3 regions of the Streptomyces sp. NPDC031426 genome follow, and region 2 is predicted to be linked to each of the others. Evidence: predicted binding sites of a transcription regulator. Region 2 holds the regulator's gene; each other region holds the start of a gene.

Region 1 (7,490 bases), on a different contig from region 2:
ATGCGCGCTGTCGTACAAAACGATAAGAACCGGGCTCGCCGCGGATGTCTGCTCCTCGGTTGCGGAGCCGCCGCGCTGGCCTGTTCCGCCGTTCTGTCCAGCTGTGCCGGGCCCGACACGACCCGCCCCCCGTCCAGCCAGGCCGGCCCCGGCGTGACCCGCCCCGCGTCCGGCCGGGGCGGCCCCGCACAGGCCCTGAGCCCCCAGGCCCGCCAGGCCGTCGAACACGCCCGCCTGGTCGCGGCGGCCAGACGCTGGGGGCTGGCGGAGGCCCCGCTGACGCCACCGCCGCCGCCCAGGACGAAACCGGAGATCACCGCGCGGGCCGGTTTCGAGGTGAGCCACCAGGACGACTGGGACCTGCCCCCCGTCTTCACCACGATCCCCACCAGGCAGAAGATCGTCTTCCTCACCATCGACGACGGCTCCGAGAAGGACCCCGGCTTCCTGCGGATGATGCAGGAGCTGAAGGTCCCGTACACCGCCTTCCTCAGCGACTACCTGATCAAGGACGACTACGGCTACTTCCGCAGGATGCAGTCCTACGGCCACACCCTCGACAACCACACCCTGCACCACCGCTATCTGCCAGGTCTGTCCTACGAGGAGCAGAAGGCCGAGATCTGCGGCATGCAGGACATCATGAAGAAGCGGTTCGGCAGCCGCCCGACGGTCTTCCGGCCCCCCTACGGCAACTACAACCAGGACACCCTGCGCGCCGCCAAGGCCTGCGGCATCAGATACGCGCCGATCTGGAACGAGGAGGTCTACGTCGACCACTGGGAGTACCGCGAGGACGACCAGAAGATGCGCCGCGGCGACATCGTCCTCACCCACTTCCGCGGCCGCTCCGACTGGAACGGCACGATGGTCGACGACATGCGCCGCTTCCTGAACAAGGTCACCCGCGAGGGCTACGCCGTGGCCCGCCTGGAGGACTACCTGTGAGGCCGGGGGCGGGGTACCGGGGAGCGGGCCCCCGGCGGTGCCGCCCGGGCCGGTACGCCGTGGCGCTCCTCGCCGCGGCCCTCCTCCTCACCGGCTGCGCCCAGTCCGTCGACCCCATCGAACGCCTGGGCAGGAAGGCCGCCGAAGGAGTGCACCCGCCCGGGCCGGGCCCCGACCGGACCTACCGCCGCTGGGGCCTGACCGAGCCCCTCGCCCGCCCGCCGCGGCCCGCCGCCCGCGCCCTCGTCCTCACCCCGCAGCGCGGTGGCCGCGCCCTGCCCGGCGTCGTGGACCACGTCCCCACCCACGACCGGGTCGTGTTCCTCACCTACGACGACGGCGCCGAGAAGGACCCCCGCTTCGTCGACATGGTCCGCGAACTGCGACTGCCGGTCAGCATGTTCCTCACCGACAGCATCGCCGGCCCCGCCTACGGCCACTTCGCCCGTCTGCACCGGCTCGGCGCCGGCATCCAGAACCACACCCTCGACCACCGCGCGCTCGCCGGACTGCCGTACGCCGGACAGCGCGCCGAGATCTGCGGCCAGCAGGACCGGCTCAGATCCCGCCTCGGCCTGCGCCCCCGCCTGTTCCGCCCGCCGTACGGCGCGTACGACACCACCACCCTGCGTGCGGCGGCCGGCTGCGGCATCTCCACGGTCGTCCTGTGGCGCGCCGCGATGACCCCGACCGACCTCGTCTACATCCACGGTGAACACCACCTGCGCCCCGGCGACATCATCCTGGTCGGCCCGGACGAGACGACGGGGCCGAGCCTGCGGGAGCGCACGGCGCGGGTGCTGCGCAGGGTGCAGCAGAGGGGGCTGACGGTGGGGCGGCTGGAGGACTACCTGGACTGATAGGCGCCGGCCGGGATCAATCAGCCCGTCCGGCGTTTGAGGACGAGGACCGCCCGGCAGGCCCGACAGTGGCCGTCCTGGGGGCGGCAGCCCCCAGGACGGCAGGACAACACCGGCCCACCGAACAACCCCGGCGCTGACAAAGATCCGGCCGACGCGCCGCACGGCATTGGCACTCCGCTTGACCGAGTGCTAACCCCGGTCATAGTCTCGGCTCTGGCACTCCGCAGGTGAGAGTGCCAACAAAGCGACGGGCAGGTCCGGCACCCGCGACGACGGATCGACCTGGTCGCCACCTCAGACAGTTAACCCCGTGAGATCTCCGAAGGGGGAGGTCGGATCGTGACGACCGCCAGCTCCAAGGTTGCCATCAAGCCGCTCGAGGACCGCATCGTGGTCCAGCCGCTGGACGCCGAGCAGACCACGGCCTCTGGCCTGGTCATCCCGGACACCGCGAAGGAGAAGCCCCAGGAGGGCGCCGTCCTCGCCGTGGGCCCGGGCCGGTTCGAGAACGGCGAGCGCCTTCCGCTCGACGTCAAGGTCGGCGACGTCGTCCTGTACAGCAAGTACGGCGGCACCGAGGTGAAGTACAACGGCGAGGAGTACCTCGTCCTCTCGGCTCGCGACGTGCTCGCGATCATCGAGAAGTAGTCCACCTCTAAGCAATCCATTGCTTTCGAGCTGCGCCCCTGGCCCCCGCGACCGATAACGAAGCCGGGCGCCCGGGGCGCAGTTCGTCTTTCACCCACAGATTTCCGAGAGGGCTCCCGCTGTCATGGCGAAGATCCTGAAGTTCGACGAGGACGCCCGTCGCGCCCTCGAGCGCGGCGTCAACAAGCTGGCCGACACGGTGAAGGTGACGATCGGCCCGAAGGGCCGCAACGTCGTGATCGACAAGAAGTTCGGCGCCCCCACCATCACCAACGACGGTGTCACGATCGCCCGTGAGATCGAGATCGAGGACCCGTACGAGAACCTCGGCGCGCAGCTGGTGAAGGAGGTGGCGACCAAGACCAACGACATCGCTGGTGACGGCACCACCACCGCCACCGTGCTGGCCCAGGCGCTGGTGCGCGAGGGTCTGAAGAACGTTGCCGCCGGCGCCTCCCCGGCCGCCCTGAAGAAGGGCATCGACGCGGCCGTCGCCGCCGTCTCCGAGGACCTGCTCGCTTCGGCCCGCCCGATCGACGAGAAGTCCGACATCGCCGCCGTCGCCGCGCTGTCCGCCCAGGACCAGCAGGTCGGCGAGCTCATCGCCGAGGCGATGGACAAGGTCGGCAAGGACGGTGTCATCACCGTCGAGGAGTCCAACACCTTCGGTCTGGAGCTGGACTTCACCGAGGGCATGGCCTTCGACAAGGGCTACCTGTCGCCGTACTTCGTGACGGACCAGGAGCGCATGGAGGCCGTCCTCGACGACCCGTACATCCTCATCAACCAGGGCAAGATCAGCTCCATCCAGGACCTGCTGCCGCTGCTGGAGAAGGTCATCCAGGCCGGCGCCTCCAAGCCGCTGCTGATCATCGCCGAGGACGTCGAGGGCGAGGCCCTGTCGACCCTGGTCGTCAACAAGATCCGCGGCACCTTCAACGCCGTCGCGGTGAAGGCTCCCGGCTTCGGTGACCGCCGCAAGGCGATGCTGCAGGACATGGCGATCCTCACCGGCGCCACCGTCATCTCCGAGGAGGTCGGCCTCAAGCTCGACCAGGTCGGCCTGGACGTGCTGGGCTCCGCCCGCCGTGTCACCGTCACCAAGGACGACACCACGATCGTCGACGGCGCCGGCAAGTCCGAGGACATCCACGGCCGCGTCGCCCAGATCAAGGCCGAGATCGAGAACACCGACTCCGACTGGGACCGCGAGAAGCTCCAGGAGCGCCTCGCCAAGCTGGCCGGCGGCGTGTGCGTGATCAAGGTCGGCGCCGCCACCGAGGTGGAGCTGAAGGAGAAGAAGCACCGTCTGGAGGACGCCATCTCCGCGACCCGCGCCGCGGTCGAGGAGGGCATCGTCTCCGGTGGTGGCTCCGCTCTGGTGCACGCCGCCAAGGTCCTCGAGGGCAACCTCGGCATGGCCGGCGACGAGGCCACCGGTGTCGCGGTCGTCCGCAACGCCGTGGTCGAGCCGCTGCGCTGGATCGGCGAGAACGCCGGCCAGGAGGGCTACGTCATCGTCTCCAAGGTCAAGGACCTGGAGAAGGGTCAGGGCTACAACGCCGCCACCGGCGAGTACGGCGACCTGATCAAGGCCGGCGTCATCGACCCGGTCAAGGTCACCCGCTCCGCCCTGGAGAACGCCGCCTCCATCGCCTCCCTGCTGCTCACGACCGAGACCCTGGTCGTCGAGAAGAAGGAAGAGGAAGAGCCGGCCGCCGCGGGCCACGGCCACGGCCACGCCCACTGAGCGCTGCGCTGAGCCGACGGTGCCCAGTTCCCTACGGGGGGCTGGGCACCGTGCGTTTGCCCCGGAGGCGGGGATCGAGACGGACTGGCGAATGCCCGCTACTGGAGACACGGCGAGCATCGCCGAGGAGCTGAGGCGGGGCGAGGGGCGATCGACGTTGCTCCGTCGCGTCGTCGGCGCGCGGCTCGGTCACGTGGACAGTCGGGGCATCTGGGTGGGTGCCTTCTATTGCTCCAACTCGTCCAGTGCCCCCAGCTGTTGCATCAGCCCCAGCTGGTCGTGCTGCCACCATATCTCGGCGATCTTGCCGTCGTCCGTGAGGCGGAACAGTGTCATCCCGGTCATGGTGACCTGCCTGCCGGTGGGCGGGATGCCGAGGAAGTCGCCGTTGTGCGTGGCGTTCCAGGTCCACCGGGCGCAGGCCCGGTCGCCCTGGGTGAACACGTCCTCGACCGTGAACGTGAAGTCGAAGCCCCCGCGCCACATCCGGAATTCGCTGCGGGCGTTGTCCAGCCCGATGGTGTCCTGCGGGTTCACCGGATCGTGGCTGTGGATGTCCTCGTCCAGCAGGTCGTTGAGCGGCAGTAGTTCGCCGGAGGACTGCAGCGCCGCGTAGAACCGCCGTACCGTGTCCTCGGCCAGCCGCTCGTCCCGTACGACGTCCAGATCGATGAACGTCGGCACCTCGTCGCACAGGGCGACCATCCCCTGGAAGATCTTGTCGGTCTCCGGCAGCTTCGAGTTCCGCATCGCGTCCTCGTACGACGGGAACTCCACCACTTCGACGATGTGCGACGCGTCCGAACGGTCCTTCCCGACCAGCGCGTGCGTCGCCGTCCGTTTCCCCTTGGTCTGCGCGACCCAGTCGTCCATGAGCCGGTTCATCTCGTCCAGCCGGCTTGTCCTGCACTCGATGAGCTGTACGAAGGTCATGACGCCGCCTCCCGGCTCCCTTCGCTTGGATAGGACGGCACAATTGTCCCACTTGCAGGTTTTTGTCGCTTAGCGCTCTGTGATGCGCATATCCGGGCCGACCGCATGCCGTCCTTTGCCACTATGACGTCATGCATGCTCGGGGGAGGCGCTCGGAGAGAGTCCCGGGCTTGTCCGGCAGGCCACGGCCCAGGCGGAACACCTGGCTCGGCAGAGGCGGCCAGGGCACATCTGACCCTCGCCCGGACCGTGACGGGGCCCCGGGCGAGGGTGCACCTGGCTCTGGCTCTGCAGCATGGCTGGTGGCCGGACGGGCGGCGCCTGTCGAGGCCAGGGCCGTGGCTACTGCGGCCCGTACTTCCGCCCCGTCTTCGACGTGATCCCGCCCAGCAGCCCCCGCGGGGTGACCTTCACCAGGCCCATCAGTGCCTTGTAGCGGGGGTCGGGGATCGACAGGGTCTTGCCGCGGGCCAGGTCGGACAGGGCCGCCGCGACCAGTTTGTCGGCGTCCAGCCACATCCAGCCGGGGATGTTGTCCGTGCCCATCCCGGCCCGCTGGTGGAACTCGGTGCGCACGAAGCCGGGGCACAGGGCCATCAGGCGGACGCCGCTGCCGGCCAGGTCCTTCGCCGCGCCCTGCGTGAACTGCACGACCCAGGCCTTGGAGGCGCCGTAGGTGCCCCGGGGCACGAAGGCGGCCACGGAGGCGACGTTGACGACTCCGCCCCGGCCCCGCTCGCGCATCGCCTCGGTCGCCGCCGACGTCAGCCGGAGCACCGCCTCGCAGTGCACCTTGAGCATCTTGAGCTCGTCGGCCATGGGCACCTCGAGATAGCGGCCCTTGTTGCCGAAGCCGGCGTTGTTGACCAGCAGGTCGACCGGGTTCTTCCGGTCGCCGAGGCGGCCGGCCACCGTCTCGATGCCCTTGTCCTCGGACAGGTCGGCGGTCAGCACCTCCACCTCGATGCCGTGCCGGTCGTGCAGTTCGGTCGCCTGTTCGTGCAGCCTCTTGGTGTCCCGGGCCACCAGGACGAGGTCGTGCCCGTCTGCCGCCAGCCGCCGCGCGAACGCGGCACCGATCCCCGCGGTCGATCCCGTAATCAGAGCCGTTGTCATGGCCCAAGGGTATTGACCCGGAGCGAGCGCGTCCGCTCCCCTCGGACAGGGGAGTTGGACGGTATGGGTTCGGTGACCGCCCGTACGACAGTGTGTGCGGGGCCCTGGCAGGGCGGGGCCGATGCGGGGCGCCTGCTTTGCGCCGGTATGACGGGGGCCTTGCGCTCTGCGGGGCTTCTCGGTCGGCGGGCGGGCCTCGGTCTGTGCGGGTCTCTGGGTCGGCGGGTGCGCCCTGGTCTGTGACGGGCCGCCCGGTTGGTGGGCGCTCTGCGTCGGGCCTTCCGGTTGCCGGATGCTCTGCCCTGCGCGGGGCTTCTCGGTCGGCGGGCGGGCCTCGGTCTGTGCGGGTCTCTGGGTCGGCGGGTGCGCCCTGGTCTGTGACGGGCCGCCCGGTTGGCGGATGCCCTGCGTCGGGCCTTCCGGTTGCCGGACGGCTCGCGCTGTGCGGGGCCTTCAGGCCGGTCTGGTCGAACCCCGCTCGGTCCGCCGTGTCCGCGGCTGACGGCCGCCGTGCCGGGCCTCCCGGACGGACTCAACGGCCAGTCGGCTTGGTCGGCCCGGTCGGCCCGGTCGGCGGCGCGGACCGTCGGGGCATCGCTGACGGCTGCTCAGCGCCGCTGCTCCGCCATGTACTTGCGGGCCTTCTCCAATGACTCCGGGTGCAGTGCCTCGCCCGCCGCGAGCAGCCGCGGCAGCAGCTCCCGCTCGGTGGTGACCGCTCGGAACTGCAGCGCGGCCGTCACCCCGTGGTCCGGCCGGTGCACGATCTCGATCGGGTCGCCCGCCCGTATCTCACCCGGTTCGATCACCCGGAGGTAGGCACCCGTTGCGCCCTTCCGTGTGAACCTCTTGACCCAGCCGCGCTCGCCCAGATGGCCCTGGAACGTACGGCACGGGATCCGGCCCGAGGTCACCTCCAGCACCACCCCGGAACCGATCCGCCAGCGCTCGCCGACCAGCGCCCCGGAGACGTCTAGACCGTCCGTCGTCAGGTTCTCGCCGAAGCAACCGTTGGCCAGCGACCGGCCGAGTTCGCGCTCCCAGTCGTCGAGGTCCTCGCGCGCGTAGGCGTACACCGCCTGGTCGTCCCCGCCGTGGTGCCGCAGCTCGCACACCGCGTCCCCGGCCAGCCCGCTCGCGCCGACGCCCTTGGGGCCCGGCGCCGCCACCCGCACCGGCCCGTCGGCCGGCTTCTTGTCGATGCCTGTCACACCCTCCGCCTGGTCCGTGTA
Region 2 (7,490 bases):
CTGAGTCACCCCGTCACTGTACGCAGCGACGGCTGTGCCTCGCCGGGTATTCCGATCACTTCCCCTCGACGGGCCAGCAGGTGGGGTCGCCCTTGCACCAGATGGTGCGGGTGACGGTGACGGTCACGGTCGGCCTCCCGCCGCCCGGCCGGTAGGTGGGCGGCCGGTACGTCGGTCCGGACGTGGCGGCACAGTCGCCGAGCCCGCTGACGTGGAACACCTGTCTGCCCCCGACCTTGGCGGTCAGATCCCCCCGCACACAGGCGCCGTCGACGGCCTTGGTCACCTTCCCGGTGACCCTGATCTTCCGCCCGTTCTTGGTCTCACCCTGGCAGTCGACGGAGACGACGGTGGTCGCGGACGGCGAGGGCGTCGTCCCGTGCGCCGTCTTGCCGCCGTTGCCGTAGTCGCCGGTGCAGGTGAGCCAACTGACGTCGATGTGCTGCTGCTTGAGCCTGGCCGTCGCGGTGGTGTCGGTGGTGTAGGCGACGGACGCGACACTGAGGTCGTCCGGCTGACACGCCACCATGACCGCGCCGGCCACCACGACGAGCCCGGCCACGGCCACCGCCCTCGTCCCGCGTCTCCCGTACCGAATCCGCCTCAATGCCCGCATGCAGGGCAGAGTGCCACCGGCACGAACGGCACGGAAGGCCACATACGGCCACTCACCCGTTCGGGGAGCGGGTCTCGTAATCTGGCCGGGTGCGCAGTGAACGCAGGCTCAGGCGGCTCGTCCTGCCGGACGGAACCGTTTGCCGGTGGACCGTGCGGCACCGGCATCGGGACGACGGCCCCTGCGCGGAGGTGCTGACGCTGTACCGGGCCGGGCCCCGCACCCGGATCGTGTTCCCGGGTACCGGTGGCGCCTACGGGCACTCCGGCCTGGTCGGCGATGGCCGCGGTCACACCGTCAATCTCCACGAGCCCGGCGTCGTACGAGCCTTCGCGGAGGAGGTAATCCGGCGGCGCCGGGCCTCCGGTGACGTGGACGGGTGGGCCTTGCTGCCCGCGGTCGCCGTCAGCCGCGCAGCAGCAGCCACTCCTGGAGTTCGACCAGGTTGCCCTCCGGGTCCTTGAGGTGGGCGACTCGCATGCGGTCGGTCATGGGGGCCGGGCCGTGGAGGAGGGTGGCGCCGCGGGAGGTGATCTCGGCGCAGTAGGCGTCCAGGTCGTCCACGCGCAGGACGACCAGGGAGCGGTGACCGGTGGCCGTGTCCCCCAGCTCCGCCAGCACCTCGGCCATCATCGCCCGGTCCTGCAACGCGATCCCGGCAGAGCCGGCGTGCGGGCTGAACTTCTCGTACGGCCCCTCGGTCGCCCCGGACTGCGGCTTCAAGCCGAGAACGTCGGCGTAGAAGCGGTAGCAGGCGGCGAAGTCGGTGACCAGGAGCCGGACTTGGGCGCGTTCCACGGTGTCCCCCAGGTGTCAGGACCAGCGGCCGGTGCGGCCCAGCAGCAGGGCCACGGCGGCGGTGCCCGCGGTTGATGTACGCAACACGGTAGGACCGAGGACGTACGCCTTCGCACCCGCCTCCTGAAAGAGCGCCAACTCGTCGCGTGCGACGCCCCCTTCGGGGCCGACGACCAGCACAATCTCGCCCTCGGTGGGCAGTTCGGCGGTCGCCAGCCGCTCACTCGTGTGCTCGAAGTCGGAGTGGAGCACGGCGGCGAAGTCGGCCTTGGCCAGAAGTGCGGCAACCTGCTTGGTGCTTGCCGCGTCCGCGACCTCCGGGAAGCGCAGCCGACGGGACTGCTTGCCTGCCTCACGCGCGGTGGCCCGCCACTTGGCCAGCGCCTTCTGACCCCGGTCGCCCTTCCACTGGGTGATGCACCGGGCGGCCTGCCAGGGCACGATCGCGTCGACCCCGGTCTCCGTCATCGTCTCCACGGCGAGTTCGCCCCGGTCGCCCTTCGGGAGGGCCTGGACCACGGTGATCCGGGGGCTCGGCTCCGGCTCCACCGGGAACTCGAAGGGCTCGACCACCATGTGGTCCTTGCCCGACACGCTGACGACGACCCCGGCCGCGCCCCGCCCCTTGCCGTCCGTCAGCACCACGTTCTCGCCGGGCTGCAGCCGCCGTACCGAGACCGCGTGCCGCCCCTCGGGGCCGTCGACATCGACGACCGAACCGGGGCCCACACCCTCCAGCGAGTCCACGACGAACACCGGCGCGGTCATCGCAGTCCCCCCTTGGCCGACAACGCTGTCCGGGCCGCGTCGAGTTCGGCGGCCAGCACCTCCACCAGCTCCCCGGCGGGCAGCTCGCGGGCCAGCCGGTGCCCCTGCCCCGCCCACAGCGCCATGCCCTGCGCGTCCCCGGCCTTGGCGGCGGCCTTGCGCAGCGGCGAGGTGAGGTGGTGGATCTCCGGGTAGGCGGCGGGGGCGTACGGGCCGTGCTCGCGCAGGAAGCGGTTGACCAGGGCGCGCGCCGGGCGGCCGGAGAAGGCCCGGGTCAACTCGGTGCGCGCGAACAGGGGGTTGGTCAGCGCCTGCTTGTGCACGGCCTGGGCGCCGGACTCGGGGGTGGCGAGGAAGGCGGTGCCCAGCTGGGCCGCGCTCGCGCCGGCCGCGAGGACGGCGGCGATCTGGCTGCCGCGCATGATGCCGCCGGCGGCGACGACCGGGATGCTCACGGCCTCGCGGATCTGCGTGACCAGCGAGAGCAGCCCGATCCCGGCGCCGTCGTTCTCGGGGAGGTCCCGATGGGTGCCCTGGTGGCCGCCCGCCTCCACGCCCTGCGCGATCACCGCGTCCGCCCCGGCCCGCTCGACAGCGCGGGCCTCCTCGGCGGTGGTGGCGGTGACCAGGGTGAAGGTGCCGACGCGGCGCAGGCCGTCGAACACCTCCCGGCTCGGCACTCCGAAGTGGAAGGAGACCACCGGCACCGGGTTGTCGAGGAGTACGGCGAGCTTGGCGTCGTAGCCGTCGTCCCGGCCGCTGTCCGGGTCGCCCAGCTCGGTCTCGTACCAGGCGGCCTCGCCGGCCAACTGATGGGCGTAGACCTCGACGGCGCCGGAAGGGGGCGCGGCGTTGGCCGCTCCGGTGGAGCCGGTGCTCGCACCGGGGTACTCGGACTGGGGCATGAACACGTTCACACCGAAGGGGCGGTTCGTCAGCCCGCGCAGTTGCTTGATGTCCTGGTACATGCCATCGGCGGTCTTGTACCCGGCGGCGAGAAACCCGAGGCCACCGGCCTCGGAGACGGCGGCGGCGAGCTGCGGGACGGAGACACCGCCCGCCATGGGGGCCTGCACGATCGGCTGGGGGAAGAGATCGGTCAGCGCGGAGGACATGACCGCATGTTGTCACGTCCTTTGAACAAGTCCGAATCCGGGCGACCGATGGCATAAACCAATGGCATACGGGGTGCCGAAGCACCCCGTCACACCTCCACCGGCGACGGTTCAGCGCCCGTTGAACGCATCCTTCAGCCGTGAGAACAACCCCTGCTGTCCTGGCTGGAACTGCCCCTGGGGCCGTTCCTCGCCGCGCAGCTTGGCCAGCTCGCGCAGCAGGCGCTCCTGGTCCGGGTCCAGCTTGGTCGGGGTCTGCACCTCGACGTGCACGATCAGGTCACCCCGGCCGCCGCCGCGCAGATGCGTGACGCCCCGGTTGTGCAGCGGGATCGACTGGCCGGACTGGGTGCCGGGCCGGATGTCGACCTCCTCCATGCCGTCCAGCGTCTCCAGCGGCACCTTGGTGCCGAGCGCCGCCGCGGTCATCGGGATGGTGACCGTGCAGTGCAGGTCGTCGCCGCGGCGCTGGAAGGTCTGGTGCGGCAGCTCGTGGATCTCGACGTACAGGTCACCGGCCGGACCGCCGCCCGGCCCGACCTCGCCCTCACCGGCGAGCTGGATCCGCGTGCCGTTGTCGACGCCGGCCGGGATCTTGACGGTGAGCGTGCGGCGGGAGCGGACGCGGCCGTCGCCTGCGCACTCCGGGCACGGGGTCGGCACGACCGTGCCGAAGCCCTGGCACTGCGGGCACGGCCGGGAGGTCATGACCTGGCCCAGGAAGGACCGGGTGACCTGCGAGACCTCACCGCGGCCCCGGCACATGTCACACGTCTGAGCGGTCGTACCGGGCGCAGCGCCCTCACCGTTGCAGGTGTTGCAGACGACCGCGGTGTCGACCTGGATGTCCTTGGTCGTCCCGAAGGCCGCCTCGTGCAGCTCGACCTCGATCCGGATCATCGCGTCCTGGCCGCGCCGGGTGCGCGAGCGCGGGCCGCGCTGCGACGCCGTGCCGAAGAACGCGTCCATGATGTCGGAGAAGTTGCCGAAGCCACCGGCGCCGAAGCCGCCCGCGCCGGCGCCGCCGGACTGCGATAGCGGGTCGCCGCCGAGGTCGTAGACCTGCTTCTTCTGCGGGTCCGACAGCACCTCGTAAGCGGCGTTGATCTCCTTGAACCGCTCCTGCGTCTTCGGATCGGGGTTGACGTCCGGGTGCAGCTCGCGCGCGAGCCGGCGGAACGCCTTCTTGATCTCATCCTGCGACGCGTCGCGGCGCACGCCGAGAACGGCGTAATAGTCCGTGGCCACTTACGACTCCGCCAGGATCTGTCCGACGTACCGTGCCACTGCGCGTACCGCTCCCATCGTTCCCGGATAGTCCATGCGGGTCGGTCCGACCACGCCGAGCTTGGCAACCGCCTCGCCGCCCGAACCGTAGCCGACCGACACCACGGAGGTGGAGTTGAGTCCCTCGTGGGCGTTCTCGTGCCCGATACGCACCGTCACGCCCGGATCCTTCGCCTCGCCGAGGAGCTTGAGGAGCACGACCTGCTCCTCCAGGGCCTCCAGGACGGGCCGGATCGTGAGGGGGAAGTCATGTCCGAAGCGGGTGAGATTGGCGGTACCGCCGATCATCAGCCGCTCCTCGTTCTCCTCGACGAGTGTCTCCAGAAGAGTGGAGAGCACCGTCGAGACCGTACCGCGGTCCTCGGGGTCGAAGGCCTCCGGCAGGTCCTCGACCAGCGTCGGCACATCCGTGAACCGGCGGCCCGCGACCCGGCTGTTCAGCCGCGCGCGCAGATCGGCGAGGGAGGTCTCGCCGAAGGGCGCCGGGCAGTCGACCATCCGCTGCTCGACCCGTCCGGTGTCCGTGATCAGCACGAGCATCACCCGCGCGGGGGCGAGCGAGAGCAGCTCCACGTGCCGCACGGTGGACCGGGTCAGGGACGGGTACTGCACGACGGCGACCTGCCGGGTGAGCTGCGCGAGCAGCCGTACCGTCCGCGCCACGACGTCGTCGAGGTCGACGGCGCCCTCCAGGAAGTTCTGGATCGCCCGCCGCTCGGGCGCGGTCATCGGCTTGACGCCCGCCAGCTTGTCCACGAACAGCCGGTAGCCCTTGTCGGTGGGGATGCGCCCCGCGCTGGTGTGCGGCTGCGCGATGTACCCCTCGTCCTCCAGGGCCGCCATGTCGTTACGGACCGTCGCCGGGGACACGCCGAGGCTGTGCCGCTCGGTCAGGGCCTTCGACCCGACCGGCTCCTCGGTGCCGACGTAGTCCTGGACGATGGCGCGCAGTACCTGCAGCCTGCGTTCACTCAGCACCCGCGCGCACCTCCAGCACGTCGTCCCCTCGGTTCCACTCGGTCCTGCGGTTCGTCCGCCTGGCACTCTTCGCATGCGAGTGCCAGCGTTCCCCGGCCCAGTGTACGGCTGTCGGGTACACCCGGGGCAAGGTCGGTGCGGCGCCGGCGGCTCATGCGGCTAGCGTCACGGTATGACGGTGACTTGGGAAGAGCTGGGGTGGGAACGGCTGGCCGCGGGGGTCGGCCGGTGCCGGCTGCCCGGCTGGGACTGCACGGCCGGGCTGGTCCTCGGGGAGGGAACGGCGCTGATGGTGGACGCCGGCTCCGGCCTGGCCGAGGGCGCGCGGCTGCGGACACAGGCCGAGGAACTGGCCGGCGGCCGTGTGACCCATCTCGCGCTGACCCATCCCCACTTCGACCACGTCCTCGGGGCGGCGGCCTTCGCGGGGGCGGAGGTGTACGGGGCGGTGGGCGTCGACGCGGTGTTCGCCCACGAGCGCGAGGAGCTGCGCCTGGACGCCGTGCGCAACGGACTGCCGGTCGCCGACGCCGACGCGGCGGTGGACGCGCTGGTGTCGCCCCGGCATCCGGTCTCCGGCGAGTGGACGCTGGACCTCGGGGGCGGCCGGCAGGTCCTGCTGGCGAACGTGGGGCCGGGTCACACGGCGCACGATCTGGCCGTACTGATCCCCGGTTCACCGGAGGTCGTCTTCTGCGGCGACCTGGTCGAGGAGTCCGACGAGCCCCAGGCTGGCCCGGACGCGATCCCGTCCCGCTGGCCGGACGCCCTGGACCGGCTCCTGTCCCTGGGCGGCGAGGACGCGCTGTACGTGCCCGGTCACGGAGCGGTGGTGGACGCGGCGTTCGTACGCCGGCAACGCGAGGAGCTGGCGGCGCGTTTCGGCGTGTCGTGAGCGCGGGTCCGCGGCTTCTCCTATCGTCACTCGAATGCGCCAGTACTCCGCCGACCTGACCCCTCCGTGGAAGAAGCAGCAGCCGGTGCCGGAGGTACCGGCGGAGCCGGGCCTGGTGGTGGAGGAGCCCGGCACCGGGTTCTGCGGGGCGGTGATCCGCTGCGAGGCGGGCACGGTGACGCTGGAGGACCGCTTCGGCAAGCACCGGGTGTTCCCGCTGGAGCCGCGGGGCTTTCTGCTGGAGGGGCGTGTGGTGACGCTCGTACGGCCGTCCTCGGCCCCGGCTCCGGTACGGCCCACCCGTACGGCCTCCGGTTCGGTCGCCGTCCCCGGCGCCCGCGCCCGCGTGGCCCGCGCCGGCCGTATCTACGTCGAGGGCCGGCACGACGCCGAGCTGGTCGAGAAGGTGTGGGGCGACGACCTGCGCATCGAGGGCGTGGTCGTGGAGTACCTGGAGGGTGTGAACGACCTGCCGTCGATCGTGTCGTCCTTCGCCCCGGGCCCGGACGCCCGCCTGGGTGTCCTGGTGGACCACTTGGTGCCGGGCACGAAGGAGTGGCGGATCGCGGAGTCGGTGACGAGTGAACACGCGCTGGTGGTCGGCCACCCGTACATCGACATCTGGGAGGCCGTGAAGCCGTCGTCGCTGGGGATCGAGGCGTGGCCGACGGTGCCGAAGGGGCAGGACTGGAAGACGGGGGTGTGCCGGGCGCTGGGCTGGCCGTCGGAGAACACCGGCGCGGTGTGGCAGGCGATCCTGAAGCGGGTGGGGTCCTACAAGGACCTGGAGCCGGAGCTGCTGGGGCGGGTGGAGGAGCTGATCGACTTCGTCACGGGTAGCGGTGGGGCCTGACGTCGGGGTAGGTGCCGAACTCGCTGGTGTCCAGTTCGAGCTCCAGATCCTCCAGCGGCAGCGGCGTCCCGAACTTGGTGATCTGCTGCCTCTGGTAGTCGGCGTGCTCCCCCTTCCCGACGGGCCTCGTCAGCAGGACGCACTGCGCCATGATCGGGTCCAGGATGAGGTAGGCAGGCA
Region 3 (7,490 bases), on a different contig from region 2:
AGGCCCGCGCCCACCCCGAGGCCGTACCGGCCCTCGCCGCACTTGCCCCGAAGGTCGCCTCCGTCGCCGTGATCACCGGCCGCCCCGCCGGCGTCGCGGTCCGCTACGGCGGCTTCGCCGGCGTCCCCGGCCTGGAGCACCTGACCGTCCTCGGCCACTACGGCGCCGAACGCTGGGACGCGGTCACCGCCACCGTCACCGCCCCGCCCCCGCACCCCGGCGTCGCGGCGGCCCGCGCCGAGCTGCCGGGCGTGCTGGACCGCGCCGGCGCCTGGCACGGCACCTGGATCGAGGAGAAGGGCCGGGCGGTCGCGGTGCACACCCGCCGCGCCGACGACCCGCAGGCCGCGTTCGAGGCCCTGCGCGGCCCCCTCACCGACCTCGCCGCCCGCCACGGCCTGATCGTCGAACCCGGCCGGCTGGTCCTGGAACTGCGCCCGCCGGGCATGGACAAGGGCGTGGCCCTCGCCGACCACGTCCGCAGGACCGGCGCCGAGTCCGTCCTCTACGCCGGAGACGACCTCGGCGACCTCCCCGCCTTCGCCGCCGTCGACGAACTCCGCGCCGACGGCGTCCCCGGCCTCCTGGTCTGCAGCGGCAGCACGGAGGTCACGGAGCTGGCGGAACGCGCGGACGTCGTGGTGGACGGCCCGCCCGGCGTCGTACACCTGCTGCGGACCCTCGCGGCTCAGCTGGACTGAAGCTCCTCCAGCGCCCGCAGCTGATCCAGGAACCACTGAGCGGGCGGCAACGCGGTGGCGGCCGCGGCCAGCCGCTTCGACCGCTCCGCCCGCTCGTCCGCCGGCATGCTCAGCGCGGAGTGCAACGCGTCGGCCGTACCCCCGATGTCGTACGGGTTCACCACGAGGGCGTCGGCGCCCAGCTCCTCGTACGCCCCCGCCTCCCGCGACAGCACCAGCGCACAGCCCTCGTCGGAGACGACCGGCACCTCCTTGGCGACCAGGTTCATGCCGTCCCGGATGGGGTTGACCAGCGCCACGTCGGCGAGCCGGTACGCGGCCAGGGAACGGGCGAAGTCGTCCTTGACGTGCAGCACGACCGGCGTCCAACCGGGGGTGCCATAGGCCGAGTTGATCTCCTCGGCCACCCGCTGGACCTCGGCGGTGTAGTCCCGGTACACGGCGAGGTCCTGCCGCGACGGATACGCGAACGCCAGATGCACCACCCGCTCCCGCCACTCGGGACGGTCCTCCAGCAACTGCCGGTACGCCAGCAGACCGCGCACGATGTTCTTGGACAGCTCGGTGCGGTCGACGCGCACGACGGTCCTGCGGCCTTCGCCGATCTCCGCGCGCAGCGCGGCCATCCGCTCGTCCACATCGGGCTCATGAGCCCGCTTGCGCAGGAAGTCGGCGTCCGCGCCGAGCCCGTGCACACCGACCCGCAGGGCCGGGGTACCGGGTCCCAGGACCGCGTGACAGCACTCCGTGAAGGCGTCCGCCCAGCGCCTGGTCAGGAACGCCGCCCGGTCCGCGCCCAGGATGCCGCGCAGCAGCTCGGCGGCGATGTCGTCGGGCAGCAGCCGGAAGTACTCCGGTGGCGCCCACGGGGTGTGCGAGAAATGGCCGATCCGCAGGTCGGGGCGCAGCTCGCGGAGCATCCCCGGCACCAGGCACAGGTGGTAGTCCTGCACCAGCACCGCCGCACCCTCGGCCGCCTCCTCGGCCAGCGCCTCGGCGAACGCCCGGTTGTAGGCCTCGTACGACGCCCACTGCCGCCGGAACTCCGTGTCGAAGACCGGCTCCAGCGGGGTCTGGTACAGCATGTGGTGCACGAACCACAGCACCGAGTTGGCGATGCCGTTGTAGGCGTCCGAGTGGACCTTCGCGTCGATGTCCAGCATCCGCACCCGCTGCCCGCCGGTGTCCTCGTCCGGCAGCGGCCCGCCGCCCGCGCGCCGTACGGCCTCCCGGTCCCCGTCGTCGAGCGCCGCGCACACCCACAGCGAGTCCGCGTCCGGTCCGATGGCCGACAGCCCCGAGACCAGCCCGCCGCCGCCCCGCTTGGCGGACAGCGAGCCGTTCTCGCCCACCGTGTACGAAACCGGGCCGCGGTTGGACGCGACCAGCACCTGAGCCTTCTCGGCAGCACCCTGCGTGGAAGCCATGGTCCTCAACCTAGCCCGGCCCGGAAACGCTCAAACGTACGGCCACGCCGGGTGTCGCGGCCGTATACGAACTCAGGCCACGCGGCGCTCGGCGTACTCGGCGATCTCCGCCATCGGCGGCCGTTCCTCGGTGTCCACCGAGTAGGTGCGCGGCTCGAAGCCGTCCTCGCCCCGCTCGAACTGGGTGAGGGAGGGGCGGATCAGATGGCCCCGGGCCAGCCTCAGCTGGGCCGTGCGGTAGATCGCCGCGGCCATCCGGCCCAGCGCCTGCCCGTCCTGGTGGCGGTGCTTGCGCACGCCCACGTCCACCTGCGCCAGGGCGTCGAGACCCACCAGGTGCAGGGCGTCCACCAGCATGCCCAGCTCCACGCCGTACCCGACCGGGAACGGCAGCTGTTCCAGCAGCGAGCGCCGGGCCGCGTACTCGCCGCCCAGCGGCTGCACGAATCCGGCCAGCTGCGGCCAGTGCATGTTCAGCAGCGGGCGGGCCATCAGCTCGGTGACCCGGCCGCCCTGGCCGGCCGTCCCGGCGAGCGGACGGTCGTACATCGCCTTGACCAGGTCCACGTCCGGCTCGGTGAGCAGCGGGCCGACGATCCCGGTGACGAAGTCGGGGGAGAACTCCTTCAGGTCCGCGTCGACGAAGCAGACGATGTCCCCGCTGGTCACCAGCAGCGAGCGCCACAGCACCTCGCCCTTTCCGGGGACGGCGGGGATGCGGGGCAGGATCTCGTCCCGGTGAACGACCCGGGCGCCCGCGGCGGCGGCGACCTCGGCGGTGCGGTCGGTGGAGCCGGAGTCGACCACCACGATCTCGTCGACGAGCGGGACCCGCTCCACGAGGTCGTGGCGGATGATCGCGACGATGTCGCCGACCGTCTCCTCCTCGTTGAGTGCGGGCAGCACGACGGACACCGACTGGCCCGTACGCTGCTTGGCGGCCAAGATCTTGTGCAGTGGGCGATCGGTCACGGACCAGGAGCGGGTGCTCAGCCAGCGCTCGACTTCTTCCAGCACGGTCGGCGGCTCCTCACTGTTGTCTCGCGGTTCGGACGACTCTCTCAACTGTCTTGGCCTTCGGTTACAGTCTTGAACAACGCTGATGACCATCGCATGTCGGGGGTCAGCCAGGCGCTCACAACCGCATACCGCTCATCCAGAGGGGCAGAGGGACACGGCCCGATGAAGCCCCGGCAACCCCCCTGAGCCGCACTCGTTCACGCGAGGCTCCCGGCCAGGGAAGGTGCCAAATCCGTCTCACGGCGAGGTGCGTCGTGAGGAAGATGAGGAGAAAGGGCCTCGCCTCCATGGCTGTGCAGACAGTTGCAAGCTCGACCGATTCCGCCGTCGACCTCGGCCCCGCCGCGGCCCTGAGCTGTCGCGAGTGCGGCCACCGCGTCTCGCTCGGCCCGGTGTTCGCCTGCGAGGAGTGTTTCGGCCCGCTGGAGATCGCCTACGACTTCTCCGCCTACGAGACCGAAGAGCTGCGCCGCCGTATCGAGTCCGGCCCCGCGAACATCTGGCGGTACGCGCCGCTGCTGCCGGTCCCGGCCGACGTCGCCGACAAGCCGAACCTGAACCCGGGCTGGACCAAGCTGGTCAAGGCCGACAACCTCGCGGCCGAACTCGGCGTCACCGGCGGCCTGTTCGTCAAGGACGACTCCGGCAACCCGACCCACTCCTTCAAGGACCGCGTGGTGGCCCAGGCCCTGGAGGCCGCGCGCGCCTTCGGCTTCACCACCCTGTCCTGCTCCTCCACCGGCAACCTCGCCGGTGCCGTCGGCGCCGCCGCCGCCCGGGCCGGCTTCCGCTCCTGTGTGTTCATCCCGCACGACCTGGAGCAGGGCAAGGTTGTCATGGCCGCGGTCTACGGCGGCGAGCTGGTCGGCATCGAGGGCAACTACGACGACGTGAACCGCTTCTGCTCCGAGCTGATCGGCGACCCGGCGGGCGAGGGCTGGGGCTTCGTCAACGTCAACCTGCGGCCGTACTACGCGGAGGGATCCAAGACCCTCGCGTACGAGATCTGCGAGCAGCTCGGCTGGCGGCTGCCCGACCAGATCGTGGTCCCGATCGCCTCCGGCTCCCAGCTCACGAAGATCGACAAGGGTCTGCAGGAGCTGATCAAGCTGGGTCTGGTCGAGGACAAGCCGTACAAGATCTTCGGTGCGCAGGCCGAGGGCTGCTCGCCGGTGTCGACCGCCTTCAAGGCCGGCCACGACGTCGTACGGCCCCAGAAGCCGAATACCATCGCCAAGTCCCTCGCCATCGGCAACCCGGCCGACGGGCCGTACGTCCTGGACATCGCGCGCCGCACCGGCGGTGCGGTGGAGGACGTGACGGACGCGGAAGTCGTCGACGCCATCAAGCTGCTGGCCCGCACGGAGGGCATCTTCGCGGAGACGGCGGGCGGTGTGACCGTCGGCGTCACCCGCAAGCTGCTCAAGGACGGCGTCCTGGACCCGACGAAGACCACGGTGGTCCTCAACACCGGCGACGGCCTGAAGACCCTTGACGCGGTGGCCGGTACCGGCCTCACCGCCACCATCCGACCGACCCTGGACTCCTTCCGAGAGGCTGGCCTCGCATGAGCGTGACCGTTCGCATCCCCACCATCCTGCGCACCTACACGGGCGGGCAGGCCGAAGTGGCCGCCGAGGGCGCCACCCTCGCCGAGGTCATCGCCGACCTGGAGAAGAACCACACCGGCATCGCCGCGCGCGTGCTGGACGACCAGGGCAAGCTGCGCCGGTTCGTGAACGTCTACGTCAACGACGACGACGTGCGCTTCGAGCAGGGCCTGGAGACCGCGACCCCGGACGGCGCCGGCGTCTCCATCATTCCGGCCGTCGCCGGTGGCTGATCGTTACCTTGGGTAACTTCAGTTACGCATTGTTCATCGAATTGCCCCCTCCGTGAGAGAAGCGGAGGGGGCAATTCTGCGTGATTGAGCGCGGTAGAGTTGGGGAACGCGCTCTCGACATGACCGGTCGGGAGCCCTGTATTCATGCCGGACGCCCGACAAGAAGTAGCCAAAGTGTGCGGGCTTTATGCGGCTTTTGTGGCGGTCTGTAGGGCCCGACTTGCCCTGAAGTCGGGTGAATTCACACCACATTCCGGACCGTTCCCGTCCAGAATTCTCGTCCGATTGACCTGTTGCAGACGGCAGTTGGACAGATACATTCAGCCGCGGTCGACGCGTTCCGGCGCACGCCCCCGACCGATGGGGGGTGAGGTCTGACCCGGGTCCGCGAAGTGTGGATCTGTGCAAGGGCCAGTAATAGGGGAGTTAGGCATGGCTCAGGGCACCGTCAAGTGGTTCAACGCGGAGAAGGGGTACGGCTTCATCGCGGTCGACGGTGGTGCGGATGTTTTCGTCCACTACAGCGCGATTCAGATGGACGGTTACCGCACCCTGGAAGAGGGGCAGCGGGTCGACTTCGAGATCTCGCAGGGCCAGAAGGGCCCGCAGGCGGACATGGTCCGGCTGGCGACCAGCTGAAGCACGCGTCGACTGTCAGCGACGTTCTTCGTTCATCTTCGCAGGGCCCGCACCTCGCTCGGGGTGTGGGCCCTGCGTCATGCCCGGGGTCCGGTGTTCGCGGGCGGCTGACGGGGGTGCCGTACCCCGTAGGGCGCTTGCGCCCACCCGTCGCCCGACCACCACCCCTCAACGAACCCGCTTCGCGGGTGCGCCTTGCACTCGTGCATGCCGAGTGCTAATCATTGGCGTTAGCACTCTGAAGGTGAGAGTGACAGTGAAGGACCGGGTCGGTGAGGCCCGCAGGCCAAGTGGGGCAAGGAACCACGCGGCCGGCGAGCCGTCCGTCGCGGGCGCGGGCGCGGTCCGAAGGAATCACCCCCAGTCCTGGAGGGACCACTTCACATGGCCAAGATCATCGCGTTCGACGAGGAGGCGCGGCGCGGCCTCGAGCGCGGCATGAACCAGCTCGCGGACGCCGTCAAGGTGACGCTCGGCCCCAAGGGCCGCAACGTCGTCCTCGAGAAGAAGTGGGGCGCCCCCACGATCACCAACGATGGCGTCTCCATCGCCAAGGAGATCGAGCTCGAGGACCCGTACGAGAAGATCGGCGCCGAGCTGGTCAAGGAAGTCGCCAAGAAGACGGACGACGTCGCCGGTGACGGTACGACCACCGCGACCGTGCTCGCCCAGGCCCTGGTCAAGGAGGGCCTGCGCAACGTCGCCGCCGGTGCCAACCCGATGGCGCTGAAGCGCGGTATCGAGAAGGCCGTCGAGGCCGTCTCCGCCGCCCTGCTGGAGCAGGCGAAGGACGTCGAGACCAAGGAGCAGATCGCCTCCACCGCGTCCATCTCCGCCGCCGACACCCAGATCGGCGAGCTGATCGCCGAGGCCATGGACAAGGTCGGCAAGGAAGGCGTCATCACCGTCGAGGAGAGCAACACCTTCGGTCTGGAGCTTGAGCTCACCGAGGGCATGCGCTTCGACAAGGGCTACATCTCCGCCTACTTCGCGACCGACATGGAGCGCATGGAGGCGTCGCTCGAGGACCCGTACATCCTCATCGCCAACTCCAAGATCGGCTCCGTCAAGGACCTGCTCCCGCTCCTGGAGAAGGTCATGCAGTCGGGCAAGCCGCTGCTGATCATCGCCGAGGACGTCGAGGGCGAGGCCCTGTCGACCCTGGTCGTCAACAAGATCCGCGGCACCTTCAAGTCCGTCGCCGTCAAGGCCCCGGGCTTCGGTGACCGCCGCAAGGCCATGCTCGGCGACATCGCCATCCTCACGGGCGGCGAGGTCATCTCCGAGGAGGTCGGCCTCAAGCTGGAGAACGCGACCCTGGACCTCCTGGGCCGCGCCCGCAAGGTCGTCATCACCAAGGACGAGACCACCATCGTCGACGGCGCCGGCTCCTCGGAGCAGGTCAACGGCCGCGTCAACCAGATCCGCGCCGAGATCGAGAACAGCGACTCGGACTACGACCGCGAGAAGCTCCAGGAGCGCCTGGCCAAGCTCGCGGGCGGCGTCGCGGTCATCAAGGCCGGTGCCGCCACCGAGGTGGAGCTCAAGGAGCGCAAGCACCGCATCGAGGACGCCGTCCGCAACGCGAAGGCGGCCGTCGAGGAGGGCATCGTCGCCGGTGGCGGCGTGGCCCTGCTGCAGGCCTCCCAGGTCTTCGAGAAGCTGGAGCTCGAGGGTGACGAGGCGACCGGCGCCAACGCCGTGCGCATCGCCCTGGAGGCCCCGCTGAAGCAGATCGCCGTCAACGCCGGCCTCGAGGGCGGTGTCGTGGTGGAGAAGGTGCGCAACCTGACCCCGGGCCACGGCCTGAACGCCGCGACCGGCGAGTACGTCGACCTGGTCGCCGAGGGCATCATCGAC

What was found. Region 2 encodes HrcA, which represses chaperone genes, less so after heat shock. Its sites were predicted from a motif close to TTNGCACTCNGNNNNNCNGAGTGCNAA; they were not measured.
Region 1: a site for HrcA is predicted at 1,978-2,004, ahead of groES (co-chaperone GroES). Genes of this name have one in related genera too.
Region 3: a site for HrcA is predicted at 5,825-5,851, ahead of groL (chaperonin GroEL). Genes of this name have one in related genera too.

Annotation. Positions count from the first base shown of each region.
Region 1 covers NZ_JBVIJE010000011.1:229,260-236,749, forward strand. The annotation lists gene ACZ5NH_RS24510 (polysaccharide deacetylase family protein) at 1-948, shown strand; gene ACZ5NH_RS24515 (polysaccharide deacetylase family protein) at 1,008-1,808, shown strand; gene groES (co-chaperone GroES) at 2,151-2,459, shown strand; gene groL (chaperonin GroEL) at 2,584-4,209, shown strand; gene ACZ5NH_RS24530 (ester cyclase) at 4,435-5,142, opposite strand; gene ACZ5NH_RS24535 (SDR family NAD(P)-dependent oxidoreductase) at 5,485-6,258, opposite strand; gene ACZ5NH_RS24540 (MOSC domain-containing protein) at 6,867-7,490, opposite strand, start outside.
Region 2 covers NZ_JBVIJE010000004.1:454,227-461,716, forward strand. The annotation lists gene ACZ5NH_RS10315 (S41 family peptidase) at 1-9, opposite strand, end outside; gene ACZ5NH_RS10320 (hypothetical protein) at 56-562, opposite strand; gene ACZ5NH_RS10325 (VOC family protein) at 1,022-1,414, opposite strand; gene ACZ5NH_RS10330 (16S rRNA (uracil(1498)-N(3))-methyltransferase) at 1,430-2,182, opposite strand; gene ACZ5NH_RS10335 (nitronate monooxygenase) at 2,179-3,297, opposite strand; gene dnaJ (molecular chaperone DnaJ) at 3,409-4,545, opposite strand; gene hrcA (heat-inducible transcriptional repressor HrcA) at 4,546-5,562, opposite strand; gene ACZ5NH_RS10350 (MBL fold metallo-hydrolase) at 5,735-6,457, shown strand; gene ACZ5NH_RS10355 (DUF3097 domain-containing protein) at 6,492-7,310, shown strand; gene ACZ5NH_RS10360 (Uma2 family endonuclease) at 7,288-7,490, opposite strand, start outside.
Region 3 covers NZ_JBVIJE010000014.1:34,657-42,146, forward strand. The annotation lists gene otsB (trehalose-phosphatase) at 1-701, shown strand, start outside; gene ACZ5NH_RS27215 (alpha,alpha-trehalose-phosphate synthase (UDP-forming)) at 689-2,128, opposite strand; gene ACZ5NH_RS27220 (glucosyl-3-phosphoglycerate synthase) at 2,201-3,145, opposite strand; SAM riboswitch class I at 3,278-3,418, shown strand; gene thrC (threonine synthase) at 3,436-4,719, shown strand; gene ACZ5NH_RS27230 (MoaD/ThiS family protein) at 4,716-4,991, shown strand; gene ACZ5NH_RS27235 (cold-shock protein) at 5,424-5,630, shown strand; gene groL (chaperonin GroEL) at 6,015-7,490, shown strand, end outside.